Rhodoligotrophos appendicifer: one gene and its partner. The protein of the gene in region 1 interacts with the protein of each later gene in a pairwise test. Links are inferred from orthologs where the notes say so. Each region holds a gene or a part of one and is shown in the gene's direction. Other genes may lie near its edges.

Region 1 (11,452 bases):
CCGTCCACTGGCTTTATCCAGGTCCTGGGTAACCGTTTGGGACGCTTCGCCAAGTTCGACAAGCAGGCTGGAAGTGGCGCCGTCCAACCTGCTGCTGAAGGATGTGGCCAAGCCATCGATCCCAGCCACGACACGGGTGCTAGCATCATCCATAGACGAGGTGATGTTCCCCACGAGCCTTTCGAACTCGCCCTCGACCTCCTGTCGCGTTGAGGTGAGCGTCAGGGTGAGAGAGGTCACCACGTCCCCAATCTGACTGATCATCTGCGTGCCTGTCGCATCGACATCGCGGCCGATGGTGCTGACGACCTCACCCAATTGTACGATCAGTCGATCGCCAGTGCTCTCCAAATCCTGCTGGACGGAGCCAACTAGGCTGCCGACCCGGCCAATCATCTGATCGCTCGTGGACAAGATCTTGTCGTGAACCAGCGTTAGACCGTCATTGATCTCGTTACTGACGCGATTGCCGGTTGTATCCAGCCCATGCTGAACCGAGCGCACCAGATCGTTCACTGCCGTAATGACCTGATCGCTGGTCAATGACAAATCCTGATTGACGGTGGTAGCGATGCTGCTGATCTCCGCGACCGTCTGCTCCCGGGTCATGTCGATCCGTGCATTGACCGAATCCACCACGTCGGCGATCTGGGTGGTTACCCTGCCGCTCGTGCCTTCGAGGTTGTCGTTGACAGCGGCAATCGCCTCATTGATTTCCCCGACCACCTTTTCTGTTACGGAGTTCAAGCTGACGTTAAGCGTGCCGACGACACTGCCGAGCTGGCCGATCATGCGGTCATTGGACGTTTCGAGGCCACTGCTGATGGTGGCGACGGCGAGTTCCACACGGCTTAGAGTCTGGTCCCGCGTCTCTTCGAGATTCTGGTTCACCGTACCCGCCACAGTGCTCAAACGCTCGACGACCCGGCCGCCGGTGCTCTCGACAGCGAGGTTCACGGATGCCACCATGTCGCCCACTTCGGCGATCAGACGCTCACCCGTCGAATGGAGCAATTCATTCACCGATCCCGTCAGCGTGCCGATCTGACTGACGACCCGATCACTTGTCTGGTCGAGATTGCCGCTAATGCCGTCCACCATGGACGAGATCTCATGGACCGCACGGCTGCTCGTGCTCCCAAGGCTGTCATTGATCGCTCCAACCATCGTGGAGATCTCGTGGATCACGCGGCTGCTGGTATCGTCCAGACCATCATTGATGGAGCCGATGATATCGCCGACCTGGGAAACAACACGAACGCTGGTCGATTCCAAGTTCTCCGCCGCGGCACGGGTCGAACGTTCCAGCTCAATCGTGACGCGATCCGTCGCGCTCTCAAGGTTTGTCCCGATGAGCTGGCTCAACTGACCAATCCGATCGGCGAGTTTGTCGCCTGCCACTTCAGCGATGCGGCTCACACCATCTGCTGCGGTATCGATCTGAGCAGAGAACTGCGTGCTGGTGCGGGCAAACGTGTTGCTGAAGTCTCCCGTCGCCGCTTCGAAGTGACTGATAACGCGCTCACCGAGCTCCCCGACTGCCGTTGTCGCTCGCGAGGCCGAGTCCTCGATGTGATCGAGCAGGCGAGTCGCCGTGCTGTCCAGGACATAGGTGATTCCGGAGGACGCGTCTTCGATGCGACCGAGTGCCTTTTCGCTCACACCTTCAACATCCTGAGCAAAGCGGGAGCCCGTCTCGTTGATGCGAGTTGTGACGTCGCCTGTCACCCTCTCGAACAGCGAGCTCGCCTCGTCCAGACGATTGCCGAGACCCTTCACAGTATCGTCGAGACGGACAAAGACCTGTTGTCCTGCCCTGTCGAGATTTCGGGCAACCTCACCGGCGGCGGTATCGAAGCGAGAAACGATCTCGTTGCCCGTTTGCTCCATGGTGGAAGTGATCTCGTGGGAGGTCATCGCCAACCGGTCGGTCATCTGAGAGTTGGCGCTATCAAACCGCTCGATAAAGCGCAGTGTGGTTGAATCCAGCCGCTCCGTCATCTGCGTGCTGGATTGTTCCAGATAGTCGAACATCTCAGCGCGAGAGCGCGAGAGATTCTCAATGAACTCGCTGCTGGCGGACAGCAGCTTATCGGTAATCGCGCCCCCAGATACGCCGATCTGCTGAGCGAGCTCATTGCCTGAGCGCTGGATCTGTTGGGCAACCTCGCTCGAGGACTCGCGCATCTGATAAGAGATATTCGAGCTGGTCGACGACAGAAGCTCAGCAACCTCACTGCCCGAAGCACGAAGCTCCTCGCCCAGTTTGGAGCTCACCTTATCGAGATTGGTCGTCACTTCGGCATGCGCCTGAGTGATCTCGCCACTCGTAGCGCGGATCAGATTGACAAACTCGACGCTCGAATCCTTCAAGCGCGTGTTGATCGAATCGGTGACACTGGTGAGGTGGCCCGAGAGTCCCTCCTGTGCCTCGTCCAACCCGGACGATGCTAAGCGTATCGACTGGATGACGTCCTTTGCGGTGCTCTCCAGATGCCCGGAGAAATGACCGGTCATCCGCTCGACCTCCGTGGAAATCTGCAGATTGGTGTCATTCAGAACCTTGGCGCTGTCGGAGAGGGCATTGACTTGCTGCTCAAGGTCGCCCGAGAAGCTCTTGATGTCCTCCATGACCTTGCCCGCAAGGTGCTCGAGGCGGGCTGTCTGAGCTGTAATCTGCTCGCCTGTCGATCCCGCCTTCGAGGCGATCGTCTCGATTGTTCCCGAAAGCTCGTCAGTGGAGGCCTTTAGGCCGTGCTCCAAAAGCTGCAGCGTAGACGTGGCGCCATCAATAATCGAGCGGAGAGCACTGGTATTGTCCTCAAAGCGAGTGAGGAGAGGATTTGTCTCGCTTCCAAGCACGTAGACAGCCTCTTCGAGAGCCGTGCGCTGATTCTCGAGGCCGCCCAACAGACTGCGAATACGATCCTCATTGCCACCAAAAGCACGTTCAAGGGCAGATATTTCTTTGTGCACCAGGGTTTCCAGCTCGCTGGCCCGCTGGATAGCCTGTTCCACGCTGCCGAGCAGGTTCGAGACCTCACGGCGCACGGTTTCCGTCACTGTCGACAATTCTTCGCTAGCCACATCCTGCGGACGAACCAGCCGGATCGCGGTCTGGACCAAAGTCTCAGACACTTGGCGCATGTGCTGGGCTCGCCGCACCAAATAGGCGATGCTCCAGATCAACAGGATCGGTAGACCGGCAACAATGGCGAGAGTCGCCGCAGGCAGGGTAGGGGCGGAGGCCGCTAAGGCCCGACCAGGGTCAGAGCCAAAATAGCCAACCAAAGACGTCACCGCGATGACGACCCAAAGAACCGAAATAACTGCAGCGCCCCAGAAGGGAAGATTCGAGGGCTTTCGCTTCAAGCTGCCGATCAACGCGGCCGTGGTTGGCTCATTCTCGTTAGCAGGACGTCCCGAGAGAGGAGCAGCGCCGCGGCGACGCTCGGTCTCCGCGTGGTTTGTCTCTTCCCCAGAAGCCAGCGAGCGCGACCGTTCGGCCTCGTTTGCAGTCCGCCTAATAAGACGCCTCTGGGGACGTCTCCGCGGGTCGATAGGGCTGCTGGTCATACTCCGCCTCCGCAACGCACGTCATCCAGCCGTCGAGCCATGACATGAGACTCAACCGCTACGAACATCATCGCACCACAAGAGGGGTGATGAACAGAAAACAAAGCCACGAAAGCGTCTGATGTCGGCGATCCATTCAGGATCGCCTGTCTGCGTGCAGCCGTCACCCGGCGACCACCCCGCCGCTCGGAGTCGCTACCGAAAGGAGCCTCCTTTGCAGGATAAATCTCCCTAACTGCCGCACACAGAGGGTCAGACGTTTCGTTGAGGCCTCCCCCTGTTCCCTCAGGTGCAGTGCACTCAACATATCTTAAGACGCTTCGCTCATAAACCCGGGCGTGGAGCGTCATCTTATCTAAATGTGTTTTTGGTTAAAATTCAAAATAATCAGGATCTTAGCGGTAAAATGGCGCGTTCTGAGCTCCCTAGACACGGGCAGGTCCCCCGGTGTTGGCCTTCGTCCATTAATAAATTAGTAATCTTTGGTTGACTAGAGTTTCCTTTTGCTACTCGCGAGGGCTCAGGAGTGGCTGAAATAAGCGACCCATCAGCGGGGGCTCCGACACCGGGCATCGATCTTGATCATCTGCAGCAATATACGCTGGGTGATCGATCGCTGGAGGCAGAAGTGCTGATGCTTTTCTCCGCAGCGCTCCGCGACAGCCTTACGTTCCTTGGAACGACCCGAGATGCGGACCAATGGCGGAGAACTGCCCATCGGCTGAAGGGCTCCGCCCTGGCGGTAGGAGCATGGAGCATCGCTGATCTGGCGTCGAGCATGGAGGGCCTGGCCCCGCTCGATGAGCAGGCTCGGCGATATCTGACCGAGATCGAGACCTGCGCATCGACCGCGCAAGAGACGATTCAGAGAATTCTGGCCAAACTTTCCAAAGACTAGACGCAGGCGTCGCCCAGGGAATCGCGTTGCCTCAAATGCCGCCATCCCTTATATCGTCCTGCCCGCCGCAAAAGGCATGAAGACCTTTGGCAAACATCTACCCCTTGTGAAGGTCCCAGGAAAAATCAGAGCAATGCCCAAGATCACCTTCATCGAGCATAGTGGCGCGGAGCACGTCGTTGAGGCCGAGGCCGGCATGACCCTCATGGAAACCGCCGTGCGAAACATGGTTCCCGGGATCGATGCGGATTGTGGTGGAGCCTGCGCTTGCGCAACATGCCATGTCTATGTCGAGCCCGGCTGGTGGGAAACAGTCGGCAACCGCAACGAAATGGAAGAAGACATGCTCGACTTCGCGTTCGATGTCCGCGAGAATAGTCGGCTTTCCTGCCAAGTAAAAATCACCGACCGGCTCGATGGTCTGGTCGTCCGCGTTCCGGAAAAACAGTTCTGATCCTGCCGCCGGCCGCCGCCACATAGAAGGGCAAGCAGATGAGCACCACCATCATTGAGACCGATGCCCTCATCATCGGTGCCGGACCTGTGGGTCTTTTCACCATCTTCGAGTTCGGCTTGCTCGACATGAAATGTCACGTCGTCGATATACTCGATAAGCCCGGCGGGCAATGCGCCGAACTCTATCCTGAAAAGCCGATTTACGACATTCCCGGTTTACCGGTGGTCACCGGCCAGCAGCTTACCGACGCCCTGCTTGAGCAAGCACGCCCTTTCGGCGCCGAATTTCACTTCAATCATATGGTGACGGCGCTCGAGCGGCAGGAGGATGGAATATTTCGCGTGAGTACTGATGGGGACATCGAGTTCCGCGCGAAGGTCATCGTCATCGCCGCCGGCGGCGGTTCCTTCCAGCCGAAAAAGCCGCCGATTCCAGGCATTGAAGCCTATGAAGGCAGCTCAGTTTTCTATTCCGTCAAGAAGATGGAGAGCTTCCGGGGGCGCGATGTTCTCATCGTCGGGGGCGGCGACAGTGCCCTCGACTGGACGCTGAACCTTTTCCCCATCGCCAATCACGTCACCTTGCTGCATCGCCGAGATGAGTTCCGGGCGGCACCCGATTCTGTAAAGAAAATGCGCGATCTCGTATCGGAAGGAAGACTGGACCTGAGGATCGGTCAAGTCACGGCGCTGCGCGGCGACAAGGGCATGCTTGACGCCGCCATCGCAAAAGGTGCGGAAGGCGAAATCGAGATTAAGGCCAATGCCTTACTGCCATTCTTTGGACTGACCATGAAATTGGGACCCATTGCGGACTGGGGGCTCAATCTCACGGAGAATTTGATCAAGGTCGACACGGAGAAATTCGAAACCTCTGAGCCGCGAATTTTCGCGGTCGGGGACATCAACTGGTACCCCGGAAAGCTCAAACTCATCCTTTCAGGTTTTCACGAGGTCGCGTTGGCGGCGCAACAGGCCTATCACTACGTGTATCCAGACAAGCGCCTGGTTTTTCAGTACACAACGTCCAGCACGAATCTGCAGAAGAAGCTTGGCGTCGCCTAGGTCATAGTGGAACCACACATTTGCCACGCATTCCGGTGACTCGTTCTTCACCGGTCGTGTGCCCCGTCGGCAGATCCGTACGATTGTTGTGAAACCGTGATGGCAGCGTTGCGGCCGTGCATTATTTGAAATCCATATCGAATTTGAGTTCATGAAGCTTGATACCCGAAACTCCGATGATGAGCGCAGGACCGTTGATATCTTCTCCGCAACCGCTGATCTGGGTCATGGAGGGGGTGCATGCCGGCGACAATGCTCAGGTGCGCATCCTAGCGCGTGCATTGAGTTCCCGCAGAGTTTCTAAAAAGCTCTCGTTCAATCACCTCTATAGCCTTCCCAATCTCCTCCTTGGCGCAAGCCTACGGAGCCTTGAACCCGATGTGCAGGCCGCATTGACGCCGCCCTGGCCTGACCTCGTCATCGCCGTCGGCCGCCGATCAGTACCCGTTGTGCGCTGGATCAGAAGGCAGTCTCACGGCAAGACTAGGCTTGTACATCTCGGCCGCCCACGCGCGCCCCTGCGCTGGTTCGACTTGGTCGTGACTACGCCGCAGTATGGTTTGCCCAAACGGTCCAATGTCTTGCACAATTTGCTTCCTGTAACTGAAGATGTTGGGCAGATCGACGAGCCTTACCTCAGTTTTTGGAAGGAACAGCTCGTCAGGCTGCCGAGACCGTGGATAATGCTCTCGGTGGGTGGCTCCCGATGGCCCTTTCGCCTGGATGCCACTGAGAGCCAAGCCCTTGCCAGGGCCGCCAGTACCCGTGCAGCCGAGTTGGGCGGGTCGCTGCTGGTCACCACTTCTCCGCGCACCGGTGAGGCGGCGTCGCATGCCTTGCAGGCCTCCATTAGAGGGCCGGCCTTGATTCATCTCTGGCAGCAAGGTGCAGGCAATCCCTATCTCGCCTTCCTCCAGTTCGCCGACCGATTCATTGTCACTGGCGACAGCGTCTCGATGATGACCGAAGCATGCCGGCGAGGCAGGCCAACTGAAATCTACCAGTTGCCCAAGGAGTTGGATCAGAAATGGAACTTCGATCATCTGCCCTATGAGAGGCTCAAATCCTTCTTGACGGCAGAAGGGTTTTTCACCCCTCCCAGGAATGTGGACAAATTCGTCGCCACCCTCGTTGCGGGTCGTCATGCGATCCTATTGGGCGAAGATGACCCGGTGGCCTTCGCGCCGCTTCCCGACCCGCTGCCAGGGATCACATCCCGCATCGCCGCAATCCTGCCGGTGCAGACGTCGTAATTCCGGAGGACTATATTGCCGCGGTCGTATAGCTTCACGGCAAAGGAGTCTTCATGAGCGATCCCGCCCCCTATCCTCCTGTATCACAGGCTGAACAGCCGAATCTCCACCGGCGGCCGAGCCTGCATGAGCCCAAGAAAGACGGCAATTACACCTCGCTCATCGCCTGCTTCGTGCTGTGCTTTGCCGTCGCGGCGGCGGCGAGTGCCGTCACTATTCCCAATCTGGCGCCTTGGTATGAAAGTCTTGCAAAGCCTGGATTTACGCCGGCAAACTGGGTCTTCGGTCCGGTCTGGGCCGTTCTCTATGCTCTGATGGCCGTCTCGCTGTGGCTCGCCTGGACCTCACCTGCGGCGCGGAGCCTGAAATTCCCCGCATTGTTCATCTTTGGTGTTCAACTGCTCCTGAATGCAGCGTGGCCACTGGCATTCTTTGGTGCTCAGAGCCCTGGACTCGCCCTGTTGGTGATCCTTCTTTTGATTATCTCGATTGCCGCTACGATCTTCAGCTTCTATCGGATCCGAGCCTTGGCTTCTCTGCTGCTGGTCCCCTATCTTGCCTGGATCTGTTATGCGGGTGTGCTCAACTTGACGATCTGGTGGATGAATTAATCAATAGAAAAGGCGCGCCAAAGTTTCCCTCGGCGCGCCCTACGCAGTGGCCGAAGCGGCCGGCCTCGTTACGCAACTCACAGGATCGAGAGTAGCGTCGGCTGCTTAAAAATTCGCTAAATAACAGTCGGCTTTGTTGGTCAATGGTTCAATAGAGGAATTGCTCGGCGAGCACGCGCTCCGCCAGGCTGTGCCCTCGGTCAAACAGCATGGTGACCCGCAGGCTCATGTCCTGCTCGACCTCCACAATAGAGATATCGCGGAACTCGCTATGGTCGGCGACGGTGTTCACGGGCCGCTTGCCTGGCTCCAGAATATCGATCTTGACCTTGGCATTATGCGGGAGAATCGCACCGCGCCAACGCCTGGGACGAAACGCGCTGATCGGGGTGAGCGCCAGAAGCTGAGAATTTATCGGCAGGATCGGACCGTGGGCGGAGAGGTTATAGGCGGTGCTCCCGGCCGGAGTGGCGACCAGGATCCCATCACAGATGAGTTCATTCAGTCGGACCACACCATCGATGGAAATTCTGAGCTTCGCAGCCTGGAATGTGCGCCTCAGCAGATAGACATCATTGAATGCGAGTGCTTCATGCGCCTCGCCTGCATGGGAAATCGCCCGCATGCGCAGAGGATGAATTTCGGTGCGTTCCGCCGCCTCAAGCCGCTCCAGCAGATCTTCCTCTCTATAGGCATTCATCAGGAAGCCCACCGATCCGCGGTTCATCCCGTAAATCGCCTTATCCTCGGAAAGAAAACGGTGCAGCGTCTGCAGCATCAGTCCATCGCCGCCCAATGCCACAACGACGCTTGCCCTATCCGGCTCGGTTGAACCGTAGCGACGCTCCAGCTTGCGTTTGGCCCTTTGAGCTTCCGGCGCGTCACTGGCGATGAAGGCGATGTCGCTTGGCATTCCGGTCTTGCTCTATGGTATCGGACGGGCTTTAGTGCCACAGGCCGACACTAAAGGCGACAAGGTCCTGTATGGCCAAGAAAAATCCTCGCTTCTCACGATGTTACAGGGCGATGCTCATGTGTGCGAGCATCGTTCTAGTGGGTTTTGTGCCGGGGAGGTCGGCCGCGCAGACCGAAGGACCCCGCTTGGGCATGCTGGCGCAGATGGAGGGAATCTGGAGTGGGCAGGGACAAGCGCGGCTTGGGCCCAGGGGACCGCGGCGCCGCGTTGACTGCATCTTCGAACTGCATTGGACTGCAGCGCCCGGCCGCCTGAAGCAATCATTGACCTGTCGTGGCCTTTCGATCGAATTCCGCGCGTCGGGAGAACTCGATGCCCTCGATAACTTTGATGCATTATCCGGCTTCGCATCAATGTCCGAGGGAGAGGCGGGCATGTTTGCGCATGGGTCCGTCAGTGGCCGGGCGCTCACCCTTACCCTCGTGGAGCGCGGTCGCGGCAATAGCGACCGCTTGCTCACGGTGGCCGGAGGTCGTGCATTGTGGATTACGGTGCTCAACAGGGGCGGACACAGGATCGGCACCGTGATTCGCCGCCCCGACGAGCAGGGGATGACCAGCTACGAAGTGATGAGCGTAAGCTTGCGACGACGGTCGACTCAAATGCCAGAGGTCGCCCCTGTTCCCCCCCGGCTGCCCCGGCCGGTCCCGCGGGCGACAATGCCAGAACCACCGATCAGCCGGTGACGCCCTGGCGATCCTTCACATAGGAAATCATCCGGTTGACCGCAATCTAGGGTTGTGTTAGGCAGTGTGAGTTATTCGCACAAAGAAATTCTTTTAGTCTCATTGAGGTTTCACATGTCATTCGGAAAAGCTCCCAAGCCAGTGCCCTACACCTTTCCCCCACCACCTGCGGCTGGCGCACCTCACGTTAACAGCCCCGCAGTCATGCACAATTCTGCAGAGTCCTCCTCTGTGGCGCACGCTTTCCAGTCCACCGATGTCGGACAGGTCAGTAGAAACAGCCCCGGAATCTTTTTTGATCACAATTTGAGCGGCCGAGGAGCAGGTTCAGAGAACCTCTCCTATACACGCATCATCAGTCCAGAACTTGGCGACGGTGGAGCACCGCGGTTCACGAACTTTCACACCCAGGACACGGGGGTTTCGACGAACCCCTTCGTCAATGCAGACGGTGGCCACGGTGTCGGGATCCCGGCTGGTTTTACCGGCGCTACGAGCCAAGACAGGAACGTGTTCGTTAACGTCACAGAACAAATCGAGATCCCCAGAAGCTCGCCGACGCCTGTGGAAACTGTAGTTGCGCCCGTTCTTCATGATGCGGCAACACAAACTCATCTTGATGTGGCTACACAAACAAACGCATTGCCCGGCAAAGTAGACACAGCCGTACAAACCGAGGCGGGGTGGTCAACTTCGGCGAAGGTCGCCGCCGCAGTCGGTGGCATAGGCGCTGGCGTTCTCCTGGTGGGCGCTGCGGCGGTCGACGACAGTGCCGACAAAGATGTCGAACATCATGCGGCACCTTTGGACAGCCACTCGATTCTCTGATCACGATGTCAGTGCCGCCGTCCCAATCAAGGTGGCGGCAGAAGGAGATTTTTTGCAGCCTCGCAGATAGGTAGAGCAGGTCAGAAGGTCGTCGACCCCGGAATGATATGATTATCCCAATGGCCGTCGACGCTCGCGAGCCGGGTTTCCTCTCCGGGACGGTGAAGGTTATGAATCCTGCGCTCGCCGGCACCGCTGGACAGGAGGAACCGGCGGTCACCCGCAGCGGCGACGCCGCATCCGTCCTCAATGTCCGCTGTTTCGATGAGGGCCCCATCATTCATAGACCAGAACGTCATGATATTGCCGCGGGGGGAGGAAATCGCGAGCACTGTGCCCGTTGCGTCCAAGGCCGCCGAGCCGCAGTAATTGGTCATACGCCGCAAGATCGACTGAGGGGCCTCGAGCAGCTGAGGCTCACCGCCGCGCCAGATAAAGGCGAGGGGCGGCAGGTCCTGGTCCGGTCCCTCATATTGCATCGCAATGCCGATATGACCCAGGGCATTCACCCCCATGTGGCGGATCGACAACTTATGCAGATCCGGCGGGAGCTTCACTTCTGCCATCAAGGCTGCGGCGGCCGGATCCACGAGCACCAGTGAAGGCGCCATTTCTGGTATATTCAGCTTCTGGCGGTCCAGGGCGGGATGAGTGAGAATGCCACCATTGGCGATCGCTAAGGTCTTGCCGTCCGACATAAGGCGGATGTCGTGAGGATCAATGCCGAAGGACGGACACTCGCCGAGCCTATTGTACCCGCCCGCTACGTCCCAAATGCCGATGACGCCGGCGCCTGCCTCATAATCATTTTCCGTCGTGTAGAGAAGCCGGCCATCCGGCGAATAAATGCCATGGCCATAGAAATGGCGTCCCTCCGGAGAGGAGAGGCTGGCTATAATGCGGCCAGTATGCCGGTTGAAAACGACGCCAAAGGTACCTGGTCGGCGTGCAAAGATCACAGCCTCCTCGGATCTCGGTGCGAAGGCTCCGCCATGGCCCCGGTCTGGAAGATCTATGACCGTCTTCATCACACCCTGTTCATCGAAGACAGCCGCGTGATTACCCCGGTCATCGGTCAAGGCCGACAGATAGAGCGGCGACGC
Region 2 (11,463 bases), on another replicon or contig:
GATCGATCCCGGCGAGGTGCATGCGATCATGGGGCCGAACGGGTCGGGCAAGTCGACGCTCTCCTACGTGCTGGCGGGCAAGCCGGACTATGAGGTGACGGAGGGCTCGATCAGCTTCATGGGCCAGGACCTCCTGGAGATGGAACCCTATGAGCGCGCCGCGGCCGGCATCTTCCTGGCGTTCCAATACCCGATCGAGATCCCCGGCGTCGCCATGATGCAGCTGCTGAAGACGGCGCTGAACGCCCAGCGCAAGCTGCGCGGCGAGAAAGAGCTCCCGATGCCGGACTTCATGCGGCTGGTGCGGGAGAAGGCCAGTGCACTCAACGTCTCGCCCGAGATGCTGAAGCGGCCGGTCAATGTGGGCTTTTCCGGCGGCGAAAAGAAACGTGCCGAAATCCTGCAGATGGCCGTGCTGGAGCCGCATCTCTGCGTGCTCGACGAGACGGATTCGGGCCTCGACATCGATGCGATGAAGCTCGTCGCCGAGGGCGTCAACAAGCTGCGCGGACCGAACCGGTCCATGCTGGTGATCACCCATTACCAGCGGCTCCTGGACTATATCGTGCCCGACAAAGTCCACGTGCTGTCGGCGGGGCGGATCGTGCGCTCCGGCGGCAAGGAGTTGGCCCTCGAGCTCGAGCGCAGCGGTTATGCAGAATATCAGGCCACGGCGGCCTGAGGGAGACATCATGAACGTCGCCGTACAGAGAACCCGGGCCGAGGCGGCCCTCATCGATGCGTTCCCCGCCTTCAAGGCGCAACATCCCGCGCCGGACTGGCTGGCGCGGCGTCGCGACGAGGGCTATTCGCGCTTCGCTGCCACCGGATTGCCGCATCGGCGGATCGAGGAATGGAAGTGGACGGATCTCCGCCGCCATCTCGGCGGTGCCTATGTGCCCGCTCCCGCTTCGCCCGAGCCTGGAGCCGGAGTGGTGGAGGCGCTGATGGCGCTGTCGCCGTTCACCGGCATGGCAGCGGCACGGCTGGTCTTCGTGGATGGCCGCTTCGATGCGCAGCGCTCGGAGCTGCCGTCGGTCGCGGGACTGACGCTGATGAACCTTGCCGAACTCCCCGCCGAAGCCCCGGCCTGGCTGACGGAGACGCTGGGCCGGCTCTATGGGCCGGATGCAGATCCCATCGCGGCGCTCAACAGCGCCTTTCTGAGCGACGGCGCTGTCCTGCATGTGGCCGCAGGGCTCACGGTCGAGACGCCGGTGGACGTCATCTCCGTGGTGACGGATGGCTCGCCGCACATGAACCTCCTGCGCAACGTCATCGTGCTCGAGGAAGGTGCAGCGCTCACCGTGATCGAGACCCATGTCGGCGGTCCGGGAGACTATGTCGCCAATGCGGTGACGGAGGCCCGGATCGGCGCAGATGCTCGGCTTACGCGGGTGAAAGTGCAGGAGGAGGGTGCCGAGGCCGTGCATCTCTCCAATCTGAATGTGGAACTCGGCGAGGGCGCCGTGCTGCGGGAGTTCACAGCGTCACTGGGGGCGAGATTGTCGCGGAACCAAGTGTTCGTGAAATTCCGCGGCGAAGGCGGGGATGCAAGCGTCGCCGGTTCCTACATGCTGGCGAATAAGCAGCATTGCGATACGACACTGGTGGTGAACCACGCGGTACCGAACTGCGTGAGCCGGGAATTGTTCAAGGTGGTGCTGGACGACCAGTCGCATGGTGTGTTCCAGGGCAAGCTGATCGTCGAGCAATATGCCCAGAAGTCAGACGCCAAGCAGCAGAGCCATGGGCTGCTCCTGTCGGAGACGGCGGAGTTCGACGCCAAGCCGGAGCTCGAGATCTTCGCCGACGACGTCGTCTGCGGCCATGGCGCCACGGCCGGGCAGATCGACGAGACGCTGATGTTCTATCTCATGGCGCGAGGCATCCCGGAAGCACAGGCGAAATCGCTGCTGATCGCGGCCTTCGTGCAGGAGGCCTTTGACGGGATCGAGAACGACGACATCCGTGAGCGGCTGACGGGACTTGCGGAGGGCTGGCTGGAACGGCGCGGCTAATCCTTCGAGACGCAGCCTGACGGCTGCTCCTCAGGATGAGGATGGTTCCGTCGAGACTGCCTCCTCAGGATGTGGGGCGGAGATTGGATCGGGGCCTTAGCGCCGCCCTCTGACGGCAGAGGGACTTGGAGACGATGATGCTGTTGAAGGCGAAAGAGAGTTCCTACGACGTGGCGGCGATCCGGGCGGATTTTCCGATCCTGGGCCGCGAGGTCTATGGCAAACCGCTGACCTATCTCGATAATGCCGCATCGGCGCAGAAGCCGCGGGTGGTGATCGACGCCATGCGGCATGCCTATGAATGCGAATATGCCAATGTGCATCGGGGCCTGCATTTCCTCTCCAATGCCGCGACGCAGAACTACGAGGATGCGCGCGAAAGCGTGCGCAGCTTCCTGAATGCGCCATCGGTGGACGAGATCATCTTCACCCGCAATGCCACGGAAGCGATCAACCTCGTCGCGCAGTCCTTCGGCGGCATGGTGATCGGGGAGGGCGACGAGATCGTACTGTCGCTGTTGGAGCACCATTCCAACATCGTGCCATGGAACTTCCACCGCGAACGCCGCGGCGCCGTGATCCAATGGGTGCCGGTGGACGATAGCGGCGCCCTGATCCTGGAAGAATATGAGCGGCTGCTCGGGCCCAAGGTCAAGATGGTCGCCATCACGCACATGTCCAACGCTTTGGGGACGATCACCCCGATGCAGGAGATCATCCGGCTGGCGCATGCCCGCGGCATTCCGGTGCTGGTGGATGGCAGCCAGAGCGCCGTGCATCAAGTGGTGGACGTCCAGGCGCTGGATTGCGACTTCTACGTGTTCACGGGGCACAAGACCTATGGGCCCACGGGGATCGGCGTGCTCTACGGCAAGGCCGACATCCTGGCATCGATGCCGCCCTATCAGGGCGGAGGAGAGATGATCCAGGATGTGAGCCAGGAGGGGGTCACCTACGCCCCGCCGCCGCATCGCTTCGAGGCCGGCACGCCGGCAATCGTCCAGGCGATCGGTCTGGGTGCGGCTCTCGATTATATGCGGGAGGTGGGACGCGAGGCGATCGTCGCGCACGAGGCGCAGCTGCTCGCCTATGCCACGGAAAAACTGGGCGAGATCAACTCGCTGCGGATTTTCGGCACGGCCCAGCACAAGGGGGCCATCCTGTCCTTCGAAATGGAGGGTGCGCATGCCCATGACGTGGCCACCGTGATCGACCGCTATGGAGTGGCGGTCAGGGCCGGCACCCATTGCGCACAGCCGCTTCTCGCGCGGTTCGGGGTGACGTCGACATGCCGGGCGTCGTTCGGCATGTACAATACTTTCGAGGAAGTGGACCGTCTGGCGGAGGCGTTGAAGGCGGCCGCCAGGATGTTCAGCTGAGGATCCTTTCATGAATGAGCACAGCACAGTCGACGCCGAGACGGCCAGCGTCATCCCCGCGGAGGAACTGGCGCGGATGACAGACGATATCGTCACCGCCTTGAAGACGGTGTTCGATCCCGAGATCCCAGTCGACATCTATGAGCTCGGCCTGATCTACAAGGTCGACATCGATGACGAGCGCATGGTGACGGTGGACATGACGCTCACCGCGCCCGGTTGCCCGGTCGCGGGTGACATGCCCGGCTGGGTCGAAGATGCCGTGAACACGGTGGGCGGCGTCCAGGGCACGAATGTGAACCTGGTGTTCGATCCCCCCTGGGACCAAAGCCGGATGTCGGACGAGGCCCGGGCGGCGTTGAATTACTGGTGAGAAACAGGCCGCAGCGGTGAGGCGCTGGTTCACGATGTGAAAGACCTCATGGTATGGCGCCGCCGCAATGCTATATTAGAGATTGAAGTTAGCAAACGAGAGTCGAGCGATGAGCACTGCGCCGTCCCGTCTGAGGGCCCGTCCCAAGGCCATGACACTGACCGATGCTGCGGCCAACCGCCTGCGCATGCTGGCGGCGCGCGCCGAAAACCCGATCCTCGGGCTCAGGGTGGGGATCAAGAAGGGCGGCTGCGCCGGCATGGAATATACGCTGGAAGAAGCCACCGAGCTCAAACCCGGCGACGAGGTCGTCGAGGACAAGGGCGCCAAGATCTTCATCGACCCGGCCGCCATCCTCTTCCTGCTGGGGACGGAGATGGATTATCAGACCTCTCTGCTGTCCTCCGGCTTCACCTTCAAGAACCCCAACCAGAAATCGGCCTGCGGCTGTGGGGAAAGCGTCAATCTGGCGCCAGCGGAGATGGAAGCCTGAAGACCAGCGGCAGCGGTGCCTCCTTTCGACGGAATGACCGAGGACAGCGCTTTCGGTGGAGCTGATCGGACAGTGACCTTGTCCGACGTTCAGTTGCGGGGCCCTCTCGCAAGCGAATAGATGGCTATTCGGCCGCCTCAGCGGCGGGTGTGATCGGCTCGGGCGTCGCACAGCCGGTGGCGCAGCAGCGGCCGGGCTGCTTGGAGATGCGGCGGCCCTCATCGAGGATGCCGCGATCCAGAAGATCCTCCACCAAGGCGACTTTCTCACCCATGGGATAATTACGCCAGATCTCGCGCTTCATCGCTTCGGGTGAGCCGCCGCCGTGAAGCGAGATCACGGAATACCAGCCCGCCTGATGCGATACTGTAAGGTCTTCCAGCAGCCGGGAGACCTCCAGGCGATGGGCTGCGGGAATGTCGGGGCGACCGCCCAGTACGGCCGAAAGGGAGGCCTCGGTCTCCGGATTGTGATCCTCGTCGGGCCCGGGGAGCGCCACGATGAGCCCGCCGGAGACGTAATGGGCCAGCCGATGCATATCGTAGATCTTCGTCGCCAGTAGCAGCTTGCCAATGTTGGAAAATACGGGATCGGGCATCACCGAGCCTGCGGGATCCTTGCGGCAATAGACGGAGGCAGCCACGCCGCAGGCATAGAAACCCTCGGTGATGGTGATGAGCTCGACCATGGCCTCGCGGATGTGGCCGTGACGGTCGGGATCAAGCCCGTTGGCCTCGATCATGAGCGCCCCGGCACCGATCAGCAGATCTCCGAAACCGGCGCGCGCGGCGATACAGGAGTGGCGGTGATGGGTGGCGTAGGACGTTGTCAGGAGGCCGCCCTCCACGGTCTCACCCGCCAGGAAGACCCTCTCATGCGGCACGAACACGTCTTCGAAAACAACCACACCCGTCGCCTGACCATAACGGGCGGAGAACTTTGCCGCGGCCTCGCCCGGGCGACCGGCAGGGCGGGTGACGATGGTGATGCCCGGCGCGTCCACCGGCACGGCGCAACACACGGCGAAGGCTGCATCTTCGGGGACATGGGTGCGGCACGGCATCACCAGAAATTCATGCATGTAGGCCGCACCGGTGACGATCGCCTTGGTGCCGCTGATGACGATGCCGTCGCGGCGGTGCTCCTTAATGTGGACGTAGGCGTCGAGGTTGGCTTGCTGGCCCGCGCGCCGAGAGCGGTCGCCCTTGGCGTCGGTCATGGCGATGCCCAGGGTCAGGTCGCGATCCTGGACGTCGTGGAGATAGGCGAGGAAGCGCTGACCATAATCGGTGCCGTGGGTTGCGTCCAAAGCGTGGGTCGCCTGGAGCAGACCATTCAAGGCATCATGGGCGAGATAGCGCTGAGCGCAACCCGACGTCCGGCAAACCAGCCGGACCGCCTCAAGCTTGTGGAGAAGGTCGGCGGAGGTCTCATCAATGTGCAGCATGCGGTTGACGGTCTTGCCGCTAGTGGATTGGCGGGCCGTCATCAAGGCCGAATGCTCGGGGCGGTGCGCGTAATCATAGGTGATGCCGATGGCGGCGATGCCCGGAAGAAGCCGCGGTTCGTCGGCCACGCTGGAGACGGCCTGGCCGTCGAGAAAGACACGAGGCTTGTAGCTTCTCAGACTATCGCGATAATCGGCGGCGGTCATGAGCATAGGTTTACTCCACGCATCTTGTTTCATAAATTTAACGCTGTTCAATAGTGCCGATCAAGTGAGTGGATGCCCCATGGAGACGAAGCGCGACGAGCGGAAGGCCTTGGTGAGCGGACAAAAGCGCGCCCATATCATGAAGGCTGCGCGTGCCGTCTTCGAAGCCGAAGGCCTCGAAGGCGCGAGCCTCAGGGCGATCGCAGCACAAGCCGGCTACACGCCTGCGGCTCTCTATTTTCACTTCGATTCCAAAGAGGCGCTGTATGCGGAGGTGCTGCGGAGCTCACTGGCGGCGCTGGGGGATGCGGTCGACCAGAGCATCGTCGGGCTATGCCTGCCGGAGGATCGGCTCAAGCGGGCGGCGATGGCGTTCTTCAACCATTATGCCGCCAAGCCACGGGACCTCGATCTGGGCTTCTATCTCTTCCGCGGCGGCATGAAACCCGCCGGGCTGGGAAGCGCGCATGACGAAAAGCTGAATGCCGCATTGCAGGCGGCGCTGCAGCCGGTGGCCGCGGCGGCTGAGGCTTTAGGGGCGAGCGCCCGCGAAGCCAGGCTGATCATGGTGGAAATCTTCGCCCATGCCACGGGGCTGTTGCTGCTCCTCCATACCGGACGAATTCGGATGTTCGGAGCGTCGGCGCCGGGGCTCATGGAAGCCTATGTGAAGGAGCGGGTGGAGCTGCTGCGCATGCGCAGGGCTGCGCCCCGCAAAGCGGTGCCGGAACCGTCACCTATGTGAGGCCCCGGCCATCAAGGATGCCGATCAGCGAACGGAGCGGAGAAGAAACGCAGGAATTTCCTGGCTCTTGAAGCTCAGGGCGCCTTCAATGGCGCCGATTTCGTGCTGTTGGTCGCGGCCCCGGCGGCGATCATCATTGCGACGCGGACGTTCCTCCCGAACCTCGGGACGGACATCGACTTTCGGTTGTTCGGGGCTGATCGGGGCTGCTTCAACGGGAGCTGCAGCGGCCAGTTCGACCACCATGTCCTGATCGCCGCGATCCACCCGGCCGCGAGGAGCCGCGCGCGCACGAGGTTCACGACGACCGCGCTCTTCACCCTTGGCGCCGCGTCGCCGACCCGTTTCGGGGCGATCGCCGCGATCCAGTTCCGGCAAAGGCTCGGCAAGAGACGGGCCGGCCCACTCGATCTGCTTCTGGATGAGTTTCTCTATGGCGTTCAACTGCTTGGTCTCGTTGCGGGTGACCAACATGAAGGCGAAGCCTTCGCGACCAGCGCGGCCGGTGCGGCCGATCCGGTGAACGTAGTCCTCCGCATGGATCGGCACATCAAAATTGAAGACATGGCTGACCGCGGGAATGTCGAGACCGCGAGCGGCGACGTCGGAGGCAATCAGGAAGGAGATCTCGCCGCCGCGAAACTTCTCCAGCGTCTGGAGACGGCTGTGCTGATCCATGTCACCGTGAAGAGCCGCGGCATTGAACCCGTGCTTCTTCATGGATTTCTCGAGGATCTTCACGGTCTCCTTGCGATTGGAGAAAACGATCGCATTATTAATCGTCTCCGACTGGTCGCGCAGGAGATTGCGCAGGGCATCACGCTTGGAGGCCGCCTCGGAGGGGACCTGGACCAGGCGCTGGACGATCGAGGCCGCCGTGGACGAGGGGGGTGATGCCTCGACGCGGAAAGGATTCTGCAGGAAGGTCGATGTCAGGCGCTGAATCTCCGGCGGCATCGTCGCGGAGAAGAACAGGGTCTGCCGGGTCATCGGGAGCATCTTGCAGATCTCCTCGATGTCGGGAATGAAGCCCATGTCGAGCATGCGATCGGCTTCATCGACCACGAACAGCTGGACGCCATTCAGCATCAGCTTGCCGTTCTTATAGTGATCCATGAGGCGGCCGGGCGTGGCGATGACCACATCGGCGCCGCGATCGATCTTCTTGTCCTGCTCGTTGAAGGACACGCCTCCGATCAGCAGGGCAATCGTCATCTTGTGGTTCTTGCCGAAGGTCTCGAAAGCCTCATAGACCTGAGCGGCCAGTTCCCGGGTGGGTTCCAGGATCAGGGCACGGGGCATTCGAGCTCTGGCGCGTCCCCGTTCAAGCAGGGTCAGCATCGGCAGAGTAAAGGCTGCCGTCTTGCCGGATCCGGTCTGCGCCAGCCCCAGAACATCGCGCTGCTCCAAAGCCGGCGGGATCGCCTGGGCTTGAATGGGAGTCGGCTCGGTGTAGCCAGCAGCCTTTACGGCGTCCAAAACCCGGGGGCTCAGTCCAAGATCATCAAAGCTCATGTGCGGCAGCAATTCAGTCCTGAGATGTTGCTGATAGTCGGCTCGACGCCAAGTGGCCAAAGAGGGGCGAAGGGCAGTTCCGAGTCAACGCTCGCCAGATACATAGTTATTCCAGGGGAAATGTCAATTTTTTCGCGACTTTCATGGTTGATCGGGTGAGGCGTGAGTGATTTCATCTTTGCTGGGAAGTCAGTCGGCAGACGAACATTGTCGGCAAAACATAGGTCAAGAGACATTCTGCGCAAAAAGCCACCCATGCCAATTAGCTCGAGACGCTCGTGCCGCGCGGCTGAACCCGGTCCTCAAAATGCACGCGCAAGTGACTCTGGAGACTCGCGATTTTTCTATTGCAGGTTGGGGGATAGGCGTGACGAGCTGGCAACGGTTTGATGACGTCCCCGTGGGTTTTTAGATCCGCCCTCGACACTCCGCACTCTTGGTGGGTACTATGCTTCATGGTGTCGGATCGGAGGATGACGGACCGGTCCGGCCGCCTTGAGGAGGGCCTCGAATGCGTGCTGCGCTGCAGATTACTCGGCTCGAAACACAGGCGCTGATGCTCCGGGAAATCCGGGCGCGGGATGCCCGCGCCTTCTCGGCCTACATGCTGCGCAAGGACTTCCAGCGCCATGTGGCCGTGCGCTACGGATCAGCCGCCGATGTGCAAGGCTTCGTCGCCCGTTCGCTGCGGCGGCAAATGAGCCCGAACCGTACACTCTACCACCTCGCCGCGGAACTCAAGGCGACAGGCCATGTGATCGGCGACGGTTTCATTCAGCTGAACCGGCCGCAATCGGCCGAAATCGGCTGGGGACTGCATCCCGATCTCTGGGGGCGGGGTTTCGCCACGGAAATCGGCCGTGCCCTCGTTGCCATCGGCTTCGAACGGCTGGGATGCTCACGGATGTGGGCCAAGGCCTTTGCGGAGAACGAAGCTTCCGTCCGCATCATGGAAAAGATCGGCATGCGCCGCGAACGTTTTGCGCAGGATCAATATGTGGGCAATGGCCTGCGGACGGATCTGTACATCTACGCCATGACCGCGGACGAATATTTCGACGCCGCCTATTGAGGCGTGACGCGCAATCTCAATTTTGACAACAACCTGAGGTAGCAATCTGCCTCGTCTACCGGTTCGACCGGGCGGCTCCCGCAGGGGCGCCCCGGCGGACCTTTGCTCGGGGACAGCCGATGGTCCAGCCGCCCTCAGGTTTCTGCATCGTCGACCAAAGTTTCGCTGACTATCTCGCGCGGTGCGAGGATCTGCGCGCCATCGAGGCGGTGCTGGGGGCGGCGACATCATCGCCCAAGCCCGCGGCACTGCAAAGATATCTCGACAGCCTGCATTTCGTGGGCAGCGGATTTGCGCCGGAGGAGCGCTGGGCGGCTGCGACCGACGAGCACGAGGATGTGACGTTCATCCTCGACACAATTCGCGAAGCCTATGGGAGTTCTCCCACCTTCCGCGCGGCGGTCAACGGCTTTGCGGCGCGGGACGACATGCCGATCTCAGTCATCGACATCGAGGGAAAGAGAAACCTCCATTATTTCCAGGAGAACCGGACCGTCTTCAATCTCGATGACGGTACCCTCAAGTATGGCCCCGGTTACGACCACCATGTGCCGGCGCGGCAAGCCCTCGTGCTGCACGAGGTTTTCCATTCCCTCACCGGATTGGGAGACGGGCAATCGGTCGGCACCCGCGCCGCCGCCAACCTTTCGGCGCTGATCGATCCGGGCCCCGTCGTCGTCCTCACCAATCTGGTGCTGGAGGACATGCAACTGCAGCAGGATATCCGGATCACCTATCTCGTGCCCGCCCAGGGCGGAGACAGTACCGTCAGCAGCGTAATGACCCGGGCTGAGGCCGGGGAGGAGTTGAGCAGCATCGAGGCGGCCGTGCTCGCCACCGTGCACAACGAGGTGGCGGGGCCGGGTTGGTCGCAGGCTGCGTTCCTCATGGGATGAACGTGTAGGCCGCCACCCCTTTGACGGCATTGCCTGCGTCAGCGCAAACGTGGCCGATTGACAAAAAGAGGGTTTCCGTCAACCTTGAGAGACGCTGATCTTCGAGAAGAGGAATTCGTCAAATGGCTTATAAATTTGTCATCACCAAAGACAAGGCTGGCGAGTTTCGTGTAAATTTCAAGTATAATGCGGAAACGATGTTCTCTACAGAGGGTTACACCAGCAAGGCCTCGGCACAGAACGCAATCGAGTCCTTCAAAAAGAACGGGCCCGTCGCCGAGGTGGTGGACGAAAGCGTCGCCTGAGCAGCGAATCGGTTTGGCTCTCGGGGTGACGACGCCATAGAGTCGGTATCCTGTCCTCAATCGGTGGCAACGCCGTAGCGTTGGCGCCAGTGTGAACGTGGGCGCTCGCTTGTATGCGGCGTGCCGCTGTCCCGGTCGTGTTTCCATTCGGTCAGAATTGCTTCGTGTTGCGGTGCTTCGCGTCTGTCGGGCGCATCGTCCTCACGAGCGATGGCCCTTGCTCATGAAGGGGAAGACCATGGAAGCCTATCTGCCTTTAATCATTCAACTCGTGGCCGGCCTCATCGGCGGCACCAGCCTGGGAACAGCGCTGAAGGGCCTGTCCCTCGGCCCGATCGGCAACGCCCTCGCCGGACTGGTGGGCGGCGGCGTCCTCGGCCAAATCCTCCAAGCCGTCCTCACCGGCAGCGCCGGCGTGGACAGCGGGGGCGTTGACCTGGCCTCGGTCGCCACAAACCTCATCGGCGGGGGGGCCGGCGGGGCACTTCTGACGGCTCTCGCCGGATTGGTGAAAAACAAGCTGACCTGATCTCCTCGGCCAGGGGCATTCCGCGACTGCCCCTGGCCGAACTCGTGTCGGAGAAAGAAGTCCGACGGACTTGATTGCGGCGGCCGAGCATGCACCCATGAACCAAACCCTGGAGAATGGATGCAATCATGATCGCAGTGATCTTCGAAGTAATACCGGCAGAGGGGCGGCAGGACGACTATCTCGCCCATGCCGCAAGGCTCAGAGAGGAACTGGCCAAGGTGGACGGATTCATTTCGGTGGAGCGCTTCCAAAGCCTGACCACGCCCGGCAAGCTGCTGTCGCTCTCCCTCTTCCGCGACGAGGACAGCGTGATGCGGTGGCGCAATCACCCCATGCACAGGGCCACACAAGCGGCAGGGCGGGACGGAATCTTTGCCGGATATCGCCTCAAAGTCGCTCATGTGTTGCGGGATTACGGAATGGACGACAATCGGGAGCAGGCACCCGCCGACAGTCAACGGCTGTTCATGGCGATGCC

What was found.
Region 2: the proteins of FKM97_RS16915 (region 1) and FKM97_RS08265 interact in binary tests that used the Escherichia coli proteins (3 or more experiments, as listed by UniProt). The link is inferred for Rhodoligotrophos appendicifer from one-to-one orthologs.

What each region holds. Positions count from the first base shown.
Region 1 is NZ_VHKL01000007.1:248,192-259,643, forward strand. The notes cover bases 3,380-6,267. They hold FKM97_RS16915 (2Fe-2S iron-sulfur cluster-binding protein), read left to right. Parts: upstream 3,380-4,607; coding sequence 4,608-4,928; downstream 4,929-6,267. Other genes in these bases: FKM97_RS16905 (apolipoprotein A-IV repeat region-like domain-containing protein), read right to left, coding at 3,380-3,576; FKM97_RS16910 (Hpt domain-containing protein), read left to right, coding at 4,103-4,474; FKM97_RS16920 (NAD(P)/FAD-dependent oxidoreductase), read left to right, coding at 4,967-5,995; FKM97_RS16925 (mitochondrial fission ELM1 family protein), read left to right, coding at 6,172-6,267. In the rest of the region: more of FKM97_RS16905, read right to left, coding at 1-3,379; more of FKM97_RS16925, read left to right, coding at 6,268-7,248; FKM97_RS16930 (TspO/MBR family protein), read left to right, coding at 7,302-7,859; FKM97_RS16935 (NAD kinase), read right to left, coding at 8,008-8,772; FKM97_RS16940 (hypothetical protein), read left to right, coding at 9,210-9,521; FKM97_RS16945 (hypothetical protein), read left to right, coding at 9,753-10,349; FKM97_RS16950 (DUF1513 domain-containing protein), read right to left, coding at 10,430-11,452. UniProt on the Escherichia coli protein: Ferredoxin are iron-sulfur proteins that transfer electrons in a wide variety of metabolic reactions. Although the function of this ferredoxin is unknown it is probable that it has a role as a cellular electron transfer protein.
Region 2 is NZ_VHKL01000003.1:267,047-278,509, reverse strand. The notes cover bases 2,676-5,574. They hold FKM97_RS08265 (HesB/IscA family protein), read left to right. Parts: upstream 2,676-3,882; coding sequence 3,883-4,266; downstream 4,267-5,574. Other genes in these bases: FKM97_RS08260 (4-hydroxyphenylacetate 3-hydroxylase family protein), read right to left, coding at 4,391-5,574; FKM97_RS08270 (SUF system Fe-S cluster assembly protein), read left to right, coding at 3,411-3,773; FKM97_RS08275 (cysteine desulfurase), read left to right, coding at 2,676-3,400. In the rest of the region: Fe-S cluster assembly ATPase SufC, read left to right, coding at 1-682; Fe-S cluster assembly protein SufD, read left to right, coding at 693-2,021; more of FKM97_RS08275, read left to right, coding at 2,159-2,675; more of FKM97_RS08260, read right to left, coding at 5,575-5,926; FKM97_RS08255 (TetR/AcrR family transcriptional regulator), read left to right, coding at 6,000-6,665; FKM97_RS08250 (DEAD/DEAH box helicase), read right to left, coding at 6,690-8,180; FKM97_RS08245 (GNAT family N-acetyltransferase), read left to right, coding at 8,692-9,252; FKM97_RS08240 (hypothetical protein), read left to right, coding at 9,372-10,148; FKM97_RS08235 (YegP family protein), read left to right, coding at 10,271-10,453; FKM97_RS08230 (hypothetical protein), read left to right, coding at 10,677-10,982; FKM97_RS08225 (antibiotic biosynthesis monooxygenase family protein), read left to right, coding at 11,111-11,463. UniProt on the Escherichia coli protein: Is able to transfer iron-sulfur clusters to apo-ferredoxin. Multiple cycles of [2Fe2S] cluster formation and transfer are observed, suggesting that IscA acts catalytically.